DNA from 2 places in the Pseudoxanthomonas sp. Root65 genome. Region 2 is predicted to be linked to the other one. Evidence: predicted binding sites of a transcription regulator. Region 2 holds the regulator's gene; the other holds the start of a gene.

Region 1 (4,827 bases), on a different contig from region 2:
CGACGATCTTGCCATCCAGTCCCGGCAGCGCGATCGCCGGCATGCGATCGCCGATGCCGGCGGGCGTGACGCCTTCCGGGGGCGCGGGGGCAGTCGCGTTGACCGCGGCGTGCAGCGCGCGCTCGCCGGGTCCGGTCCGCCACAGCGGATTGCCGTTGAACCACAGGCTGGCCAGCAGGCCCAGGCCACCGGCGACCAGGGCGACCGCCAGGATGCGCGGCGTGGTGACCTTCATCGCGCCGCCCGTTCGAAGGCCTGGCGCATCGTCTCGTGGGTCAGCACGGTCGGCAGCACTTCGCCTTCGCCGCCGCCACGCGGATAGAGCACGTACAGCGGCACGCCGACGGCCTTGTGCTGCTCAAGGAAGGCGGTGATGGCCGGGTCCACGTTGGTCCAGTCCCCGGTCAGCATCACCGCATCGTGCGCGGCCAGCAGGTCGCGGAAGGTGTCGGTGTCCAGCACGGCCTTCTCGTTGGCCTTGCAGGTGACGCACCAGTCCGCCGTCATGTCGACGAAGACCATGCGCCCTTCGCTACGCAACGCCGCCAGCCGTTCCGCCGACCAGGCCAGATGGCCTTCCGCCGTGGGTGCGACGCTGCAGGGCGCCGGCAACCGGTGCACCATCCCCAGCGGCACCAGCGCAGCGGTGGCGAGCACCAGCGCCAGCACCCGCTGCAGCGGCGAGGCGGCGAAGCGCACGCGCTGGAACCACCATAGCCCCAGCGCCAGCAGCACCAGGCCGACCAGCGCCAGGCCCACCGCGTCGATGCCGCGCTGGTTGCCCAGCACCCACAGCAGCCACACGGCCGTCAGGTACATCGGGAAGGCCAGCACCTGCTTCAGCGTGTCCATCCACGCGCCGGGCCGCGGCAGCCGGTTCGCCAACGCCGGCACGAAACCGATCAGCAGGAACGGCAGGGCCAGGCCCAGGCCGAGCATCGCGAACACCAGCAGCGCCAGCGGCGTCGGCGCGGTGAACGCGTAAGCGAGCGCCACGCCCATGAACGGCGCGGTGCACGGGCTGGCCACCACCACCGCCAGCACGCCGGTGAAGAAGTCGCCGACGGGACCACGACGCGAGGCCAGCCCCTGCCCGGCACCGGCCAGCCGATGGCCGACCGCGAACACGCCCGACAGGCTCAGGCCGACGGCGAACATCACGTAGGCCAGCAGCCCCACCACCCACGGCTGCTGCAGCTGGAAACCCCAGCCCAGCGCCTGGCCGGCGGCCCGCAGCGCGATGGCCAGCGCGCCGACCGCGACGAAGCTGACCAGCACCCCGGCCGTGTACCAGAGCGCACGCCGGCGGGCATCGCCGTCGCCGCGTCCGCTCTCGGCCAGCGACAGCGCCTTCAGCGACAGGATCGGCAGCACGCAGGGCATCAGGTTGAGGATCAGGCCGCCGAGCAGCGCCAAAGCGAGCGCGGCGAGCAACGAGGTGGCGCCGCGCGGGTTGCGCGCCAGCACGTCTTCGGGCGGGCGCGTGCGTTCGACATCGGTCGCGGCGGGCGTGGTCGCCGCTGCAGCATCCTCGGTACCGGTGGTCGTGCCATCCGGTGCAGTCGCTGTCGTCGGCAGCGGCGCGACGGCGGTCGGGGCAGGGACGTCGGGCGTGCTGGCCGGTGTAACAGGGCCGGCGGGGATCGACAGCTTCACCCGCCGCGTCATCGGCGGATAGCAGATGCCGTCCTTCTGGCAGCCCTGGAACGTCACCCGCAGCGTCGCGGCCACCGCGTCGGCGCGGTCGCGCGTGAGCGGCACCGGCACCTCGGCCTGGTCGAAGTAGACGATGACATCACCGAAGTGTTCGTCGCGGTGGGCGACGCCCTTCGGCCACCGCGGCGCCTGCAGGGAGACCCCCGATGCGCCTTCCAGCGCCATCGAAGTACGGTCGCGATACACGTAATAGCCGCGCGCCGGGGTGAAGCGCAGCAGCAGTTCGTTACCGTTAAAGGCGATCGCCTCGAAAGCGAACGCCTGTTCCGCCGGCAGCGGCAGCGCGTCCATGCCGGTCTGCGGTTTCTGGCCCAGCAGGGCACCGGTCACGGCGCTGGCGCCGAGCGGGACGAAGGCCTCGCCTGCGCCCGCCGGCAACGCCACCTTCAGCGTGCGGGTCTGCGGCGGGTAACAGATGCCGGCATCGGCGCAGCCCTGGTACTTGATCTTCAGCGTGACGCTGTCGGCGCCCGCCGTCGGCCGGCCGGGCAGGGTGGCCACCAGTTCGCCACGATAGGTCTCGACGTCGCCGAAGAATTCGTCGCGGTAGGCCTTGCCCTTCGGCAGCTGCAGTGGCTGCGCGGCGAAGCCGGCGTCGGCTTCCACGCCCGTGCGGTGCCGGTACAGGTAGTAGCCGTCGGTGATCTGCCAGCGGATCTCGATGCGGTCGCGCGCCGGCGCGGTGGCCGTCAGCACGAACGCCTCGTCCACCGGCAGCAGGTCGTCCTGGGTGATCGCGGCGGACGCCGCCGGCGCGATCAGCGAGGCGAGGGGCAGCAGGCAGGCGAGCAGGGTGCGGATCAGCGTCATCGGGTCACTCGGGGGCGCGGGCGTCGGCCCGGGTTTCGGCCACGACCCAGTCCCGATACGCAGGAAGGCCGGCGGCGGTTTCGACCGCCAGGATCTCCGGCAGTTCATACGGGTGCAGTTCCGCCAGTCGCGCCATCAAGGCGTCGCGCCGGTCGGCGCTGGTCTTGGCCAGCAGCTGGACTTCGGTGGCCTGTTCCACCTGCCCCTGCCATCGGTAGGTCGACACCGCGCCGGGCAGCAGGCTGACGCAGGCCGCCAGCCGTTCCTCCACCAGCGTCCGCGCCAGCCGCTGGGCGGTGTCGGCGTCCGGGCAGGCGGACAGGATGAGGAAGACAGGCATGGGCCGGCGATTATCGCAGACCGCCCGGCCCGGCCCGGCGGCGAAAAAATTTGCCACCCGCCCCCTTGAAAGCGGGATCGACCCGCCCAACATCGGTCGGCATCCGGCGTTGCCGGGTTTTTGCGTCCGCGACGTTGGCAGTCCCTCGAGGCGAGTGCTAACATCGCCGCCCCTTTCCTAGTCCAATCAATCACTTAAGAGGATTGACATGAGCAACATCAAGCCGCTGTACGACCGTCTGGTGGTCAAGCCGATCGAAGCCGAAGAAACCTCCCTCGGCGGCATCATCATTCCCGACGCCGCTAAGGAAAAGCCCACCAAGGGTGAAGTCATCGCCGTCGGCGAAGGCAAGTTCGTCGACGCCACCGGCGGCGTTCGCGCCCCGAAGGTCAAGGTCGGCGACAAGGTCATCTACGGCCAGTACTCGGGTTCGGCCTACAAGCAGGACGGCGTCGAGTACAAGATCATCAAGGAAGACGACGTTCTCGCGATCCTCGGCTGAAGCCGAGGCGGGATCGGTGATTGGGGATTCGCAGTAGCGCAACCGCGTTGACGATCCCGCTCCATCCGATTTCCCGCCGCCCGACGTTTCTCGAATCACTCATCACGAATTACGAATCACGGAGTTTTTCCAATGGCTGCCAAAGATATCCGTTTCGGTGAAGACGCCCGTACGCGCATGGTGCGCGGCGTGAACATCCTCGCCAATGCCGTCAAGGCCACCCTCGGCCCGAAGGGCCGCAACGTCGTGCTCGAGAAGAGCTTCGGCGCCCCCACCATCACCAAGGACGGCGTCTCCGTCGCCAAGGAAATCGAACTGGCCGACAAGTTCGAGAACATGGGCGCGCAGATGGTCAAGGAAGTCGCTTCCAAGACCTCCGACAACGCCGGTGACGGCACCACCACCGCCACCGTGCTGGCACAGGCGTTCATCCGCGAAGGCTCCAAGGCCGTCGCCGCGGGCATGAACCCGATGGACCTCAAGCGCGGCATCGACCAGGCCGTGAAGGCCGCCGTCGAAGAGCTGAAGAAGCTCTCCAAGCCCACCGCCGACGACAAGGCGATCGCCCAGGTCGGCACCATTTCGGCCAACTCCGACAGCAACATCGGCGACATCATCGCCGAGGCCATGAAGAAGGTCGGCAAGGAAGGCGTGATCACGGTTGAAGAGGGCTCGGGCCTGGAGAACGAACTCGACGTCGTCGAGGGCATGCAGTTCGACCGCGGCTACCTGTCGCCGTACTTCATCAACAACCAGCAGTCGCAGCAGGTCGAATTCGACGACCCCTTCATCCTGATCCACGACAAGAAGGTCTCCAACGTCCGCGAACTGCTGCCGGTGCTGGAAGGCGTCGCCAAGGCCGGCAAGCCGCTGCTGATCGTGGCCGAAGAAGTCGAGGGCGAAGCCCTGGCTACGCTGGTGGTCAACACCATCCGCGGCATCGTCAAGGTCGCCGCTGTCAAGGCGCCGGGCTTCGGTGACCGCCGCAAGGCCATCCTGGAAGACATCGCCACGCTGACCAACGGCACGGTGATCTCCGAGGAAGTCGGCCTGCAGCTCGAGAAGGCCACCATCAACGACCTGGGTCGTGCGAAGAAGGTCGTGATCTCGAAGGAGAACACCACCATCATCGACGGCGCCGGCGATGCCGAGCGCATCCAGTCGCGCATCAAGCAGATCAAGGCGCAGATCGAAGAGACCTCGTCGGACTACGACCGCGAGAAGCTGCAGGAACGCGTGGCCAAGCTGGCCGGCGGCGTGGCCGTGATCAAGGTCGGTGCCTCGACCGAGATCGAGATGAAGGAAAAGAAGGCCCGCGTCGAAGACGCCCTGCACGCCACGCGTGCGGCGGTGGAAGAAGGCGTGGTCCCGGGCGGCGGCGTCGCGCTGATCCGCGCGCTGCAGACCATCGGCACCCTGAAGGGCGCCAACGAAGACCAGAACCACGGCATCCAGATCG
Region 2 (4,827 bases):
TGAAGTAGGCCGGCACGGTGATGACGGCTTCGGTGACGGTCTCGCCGAGGAAGGCTTCGGCCGTCTTCTTCATCTTTTCCAGGATGCGCGCGGAGATTTCCTGCGCCGACAGCTTCTTGCCGTCGGAGGTCTGCACCCAGGCGTCGCCGTTCTCGTGCGGGATGATGGCGTAAGGGACCAGGTCCAGGTCCTTCTTCACTTCAGCGTCGGTGAACTTGCGGCCGATCAGGCGCTTCACCGCGTAGAAGGTGTTCTTCGGATTGGTCACGGCCTGGCGCTTGGCCGAGGCGCCGACCAGCACTTCGCCGTCCTTCGTGTAGGCCACGATGGAGGGCGTGGTGCGGTCGCCTTCCGAGTTTTCGATGACGCGGGCCTTGCCGCCGTCCATGATCGCCACGCACGAGTTGGTCGTGCCCAGGTCGATGCCGATGATCTTGCCCATGATGGATCTCGCTCCCTAGCAAATTCTGATGTTGGACCCGGCGCCCGGCCGGGTGGATGGTCCCGATATAGGGATGCGATGGCGCGGTTCAAGCGCTATCGCGACGGTGTTCAGTCGTGCCTGGCCACCACGACCAGCGCCGGACGCAGCAGGCGGCCGTTGAGCACGTAGCCCTTCTGGAACACCTGCACCACGCTGCCGGGCGCCGCGTCGGGCGCGTCGGCCTGGCTGATGGCCTGGTGGTGGTCGGGGTTGAAGGCTTCGCCGGTGGGGTCGAGCAGCACCAGGCCGTTGTCGCCGGCGACCTTGAGCAGTTGCTTGAAGGTCAGTTCCAGCCCGTCCTTCAACGGACTGGGCTCCGTGCCCGCGGCCGCCAGGCCGGCGTCGAGACTGTCGAACACCGGCAGCAGGTCGCCCAGCAGGCGTTCGTTGGCGAACTTGCGGGCCTGCTCGATGTCGCGGGCCACGCGCTTGCGCTGGTTTTCCAGGTCGGCACGCTCAAGCAGCGTGGTGGCGCGCAGCTGGTCCAGCTCGTTGCGCAGCGTTTCCAGCTCGGCCAGCAGCGCGGCATCGGCCTCGGGGGACTCGGGCGCATGGCCCTGAGCGTCGTCGTAATCGTGTTGTTCGTTCATTTCGGTTCCCTGGCGGCAGGTCCGGCCGCCCGACCGGGAACCTATGGGGCCGTGGATTCCGGATTCAAGGCCGCGCCCAGGACATCAGCCGCGGCCTGCACCACCGGGATGACCCGGTCGTACGCCATGCGCGTGGGCCCGATGACGCCCAGCACGCCCAGTACCTGCCCGCCCGCCATGTACGGCGCGGTCACCACCGATACGCCGTCGTGCGGCGCCAGTCCGGTGTCCTCGCCGATGAAGATGCGCACGCCCGGGGCGCGGATCGTGCGTTCCAGCAGCTGCAGGATCTCGCGCTTGCGGGCGAAGGCCTCGAACAGGTCCCGCAGCCGTTCCAGGTCGGCCAGCTCTTGCACGCCCATCAACCGGGTCTGCCCGGCCAGCACCACGTCGTCGCCGGGCGGCGTGAGGGCCTGCTCGGCCAGCTCAATCGATTCGGCCAGCAGCCCTTCCATTTCGGTCTGTGCCCGGCGCAGGTCGTGCAGCAGGTTGGCGCGGATCTCCGACAGCGGCCGGCCGGCGAACTGGGTATTCAGATAGTTGGCGATCCGCTCCAGCTCCGACCGCTCGTACACGCGACGGGTCTCGATGACCCGGTTCTGCACGTCGTTATCGGCGAATACCAGGATCGCCATCACCCGCTGGCCATCCAGCGGCACGAAGTCGATGTAGCGGAAGGCGAACTGTTCCCGCCGCGGCACGCTGACCACGCCGACGAAGTGGGTCATCGCCGACAGCAGCTCGGACGCGTTGCCCAGCAGGGCCTGGGTACCGGCGCCAGCCGACAGTTCGGCACGCAGGCGCGCCACCTCGCCCTCGCCCAGCGACTTCACCTGCACCAGGCTGTCGACGAACACCCGGTAGCCCTGCGCGGTCGGGATACGGCCGGCCGACGTGTGCGGCGAACTCAGCAGCCCGACCTCTTCCAGTTCCGACAGGATGTTGCGGATGGTCGCCGGGCTGACCTCCAGCCCGGCGTGCCGGGCCAGCGTCTGCGACCCGACCGGCTCGCCGTCGCGGATGTAGCGCGAGATCAGCGTGCGCAGCAACTGGCGGGCGCGCGGATCCAGCGGGGGCGATGGCGAATGCATACCCGCTAGATAACGTCGCACCGCCCCCTTTGCAAGCGGACCGTCGCCGCTGTCTCAGCACGTGAGCCGGCTCCGCTTACAATCCGCCGCATGCTCAGACACCTCGCCCTCAAGGATTTCGCCGTCGTCCGTGCCGCCGAACTGGAATTCGGCGATGGCATGACCGTCATTTCCGGTGAAACCGGCGCCGGCAAGTCGCTGCTGGTGGACGCGCTGGGTTTCCTGTCCGGCCTGCGGGCCGACAGCGGCGTGGTCCGCCACGGTGCCGAGCGCGCGGAGCTCTCGGCCGAGTTTGCCGCTGCCGCGGGATCGCCGGCGCAGGCGTGGCTGGCCGACAACGCGCTGGACGACGATGGCCAGTGCCAGTTGCGCCGGGTGATCCGGGCCGATGGCGGTTCGCGCGCTTGGATCAACGGCCGCAGCGTCACGTTGTCGCAGCTGACCGAACTGGCCAGCCGGCTGGTGGAAATCCATGGCCAGCACGAACACCAGGCGCTGCTCGCCCGCAACAGCCAGCTGGACCTGCTGGACGCCTTCGCCCGCAACGAGGGCGAACGCACCGCCGTCCGTGATGCCGCCCGCCGCTGGACCGCGCTGCTGCGCGAGCGCGAACAACTGTCCGGTCAGGGCGATGTGTCCGACCGGATCAACTACCTGGAACACCAACTGGCGGAACTGCAGCGCGAGGACCTGGCGCCCGCCACGCTGGAGACGCTGGTGGCCAGCCACCGTCGGCAGGCGCACGCCGCCGGCCTGATCCAGGCCTGCGATGCCGCCTTGGGCGAACTGGCCAGCGACGATGCGCCGTCGCTGACGCGCCAGTTGCAACAGGTTCGCGCCGAGCTTGCCCGGCAGGCCGAACACGAGCCCCGCCTGCGCGACGTGGAGGCATTGCTGGACGGCGCCGCGATCCAGATCGAGGAGGCCGTGTCGTTGCTGGGCCAGGTGCGCGACGACCTGGATGGCGAACCGCTGCAGTTCGACGCGCTGGAGCGCAAGCTCGCCCGCGTGCACGACCTGGCCCGCAAGCACCGGGTGCCCCTGGACGGCCTGCAGGAGCAGCACGACCGTCTGGCCGCCGAACTTGAATCGCTGCGCGGGGCCGGCGAGCGCCTGCTCCAGCTCAACACGGAAATCGACACGACCCGGGCGCAGTGGCGCGATGCCGCCGCCGCCCTGACCCGCACCCGCCAGCGCGCCGCCAAGGCGCTGGGCGAGACCACCACCGCGCTGATCGCCGAGCTGGGCATGGGCGGCGGCCGCTTCGAAATCGAACTGGAACCCCAGGACAGCGAACGCCCCGACCCGACCGGCGCCGAACGGGTGGAATTCCTGGTCTCCGCCAACGCCGGGCAGCCGCCACGCCCGCTGCGCAAGGTCGCCTCCGGCGGCGAACTCGCGCGCATTTCGCTGGCGATCGAAGTCGCGGCGCTGGGCCTGGATGCCGTGCCGACCATGATTTTCGACGAGGTCGACACCGGCATCGGTGGCGCGGTGGCCGAGATCGTCGGCCAGAAGCTGCGCGCCCTCGGCGCCCAGCGGCAGGTGTTGTGCGTCACCCACCTGCCGCAGGTGGCCGCCCAGGGCCATGCGCACTACCGCGTCAGCAAGGCCCCGGTGGACGGCATGACCCAGAGCGCGGTCGAAAAGCTCGGCGCGAAGCAGCGCGAGGAAGAACTCGCCCGCATGCTCGGCGGCGTGGAAGTCAGCAAGGAAGCGCATGCCGCGGCGAAGCGGCTGCTGGCCAACGCGGTCTGACCGAACCTGGTTTCATCTGTGGGAGCGACGTCAGTCGCGATGAAGCACCGCGACCCATCATCGCGACTGACGTCGCTCCCACAGCCAGGATTCTCGGGAGGTCAGCGCTTCTTGCGCACGTACAGCACCAGCGAGTGCTCTTCCAGTTCGTAGCCGTGCTTGGCGGCGATCTCGCGCTGCAGCTTCTCGATCTCGACGCTCTCGAACTCGATGATCTTGCCCGTGTCCACGTCGACCATATGGTCGTGGTGGCCGCCACGGTCCAGCTCGTAGACGGCCTGGCCGCCTTCGAAGTTGTGCTTCAGCACCAGGCCAGCGGCTTCGAACTGCGTCAGCACGCGATACACGGTCGCCAGGCCGATCTCGTCGCCGTGGTCCAGCAACTGGCGATAGATGTCTTCCGCGCTCAGGTGGTGCTGGGTGTTCTTCTGTTCCAGCAGTTCCAGGATGCGCATGCGCGGGTGGGTGACCTTGAGGCCGACTTTGCGAAGGTCCTGCGATTCCATGGCGTCTCCGTTCACTCTCGGTTTAGCGCCAGCTGCCTGAAGCTCGGTTGCGGCGGTCCGCGGGAGTGTATCATCGGCCCGGTTTCCCACCGTACCTGTCCCAATGCGCAAATTCCTGCTGGCTGCCGTCCTCGCTTCCGCCACCGCTGGCTGCGGCATCCTCTACAAGCAGCCGATCTACCAGGGCAACCTGATCGAGAAGACGGCCGTGGACCAGCTGCAGGCGGGACAGAGCAAGCAGCAGGTGCAGTCGTTGCTCGGCAGCCCGTCGATCGCCGATCCGTTCCACGCCAACCGCTGGGACTACACCGCGAGCAACCGCACCAACCGCCGCGGTACGACCGAAATCAAGAATCTCACCCTGATCTTCGACGGCGACACGCTCGCCAGCTGGGAAG

The links. The regulator HrcA, encoded in region 2, represses chaperone genes, less so after heat shock. The targets are predictions, from matches to a motif close to TTNGCACTCNNNNNNNNNGAGTGCNAA.
Region 1: the regulator HrcA is predicted to act here: its motif matches at 3,001-3,027, upstream of ASD77_RS07995 (co-chaperone GroES).

What each region holds. Positions count from the first base shown of each region.
Region 1 is NZ_LMHA01000001.1:1,812,710-1,817,536, forward strand. Features, by position in the region: gene ASD77_RS07980 (TlpA disulfide reductase family protein) at 1-235, opposite strand, end outside; gene ASD77_RS07985 (protein-disulfide reductase DsbD) at 232-2,526, opposite strand; gene cutA (divalent-cation tolerance protein CutA) at 2,531-2,866, opposite strand; gene ASD77_RS07995 (co-chaperone GroES) at 3,075-3,368, shown strand; gene groL (chaperonin GroEL) at 3,501-4,827, shown strand, end outside.
Region 2 is NZ_LMHA01000002.1:796,073-800,899, reverse strand. Features, by position in the region: gene dnaK (molecular chaperone DnaK) at 1-442, opposite strand, end outside; gene grpE (nucleotide exchange factor GrpE) at 553-1,074, opposite strand; gene hrcA (heat-inducible transcriptional repressor HrcA) at 1,116-2,165, opposite strand; gene recN (DNA repair protein RecN) at 2,256-3,923, shown strand; gene fur (ferric iron uptake transcriptional regulator) at 4,025-4,429, opposite strand; gene bamE (outer membrane protein assembly factor BamE) at 4,533-4,827, shown strand, end outside.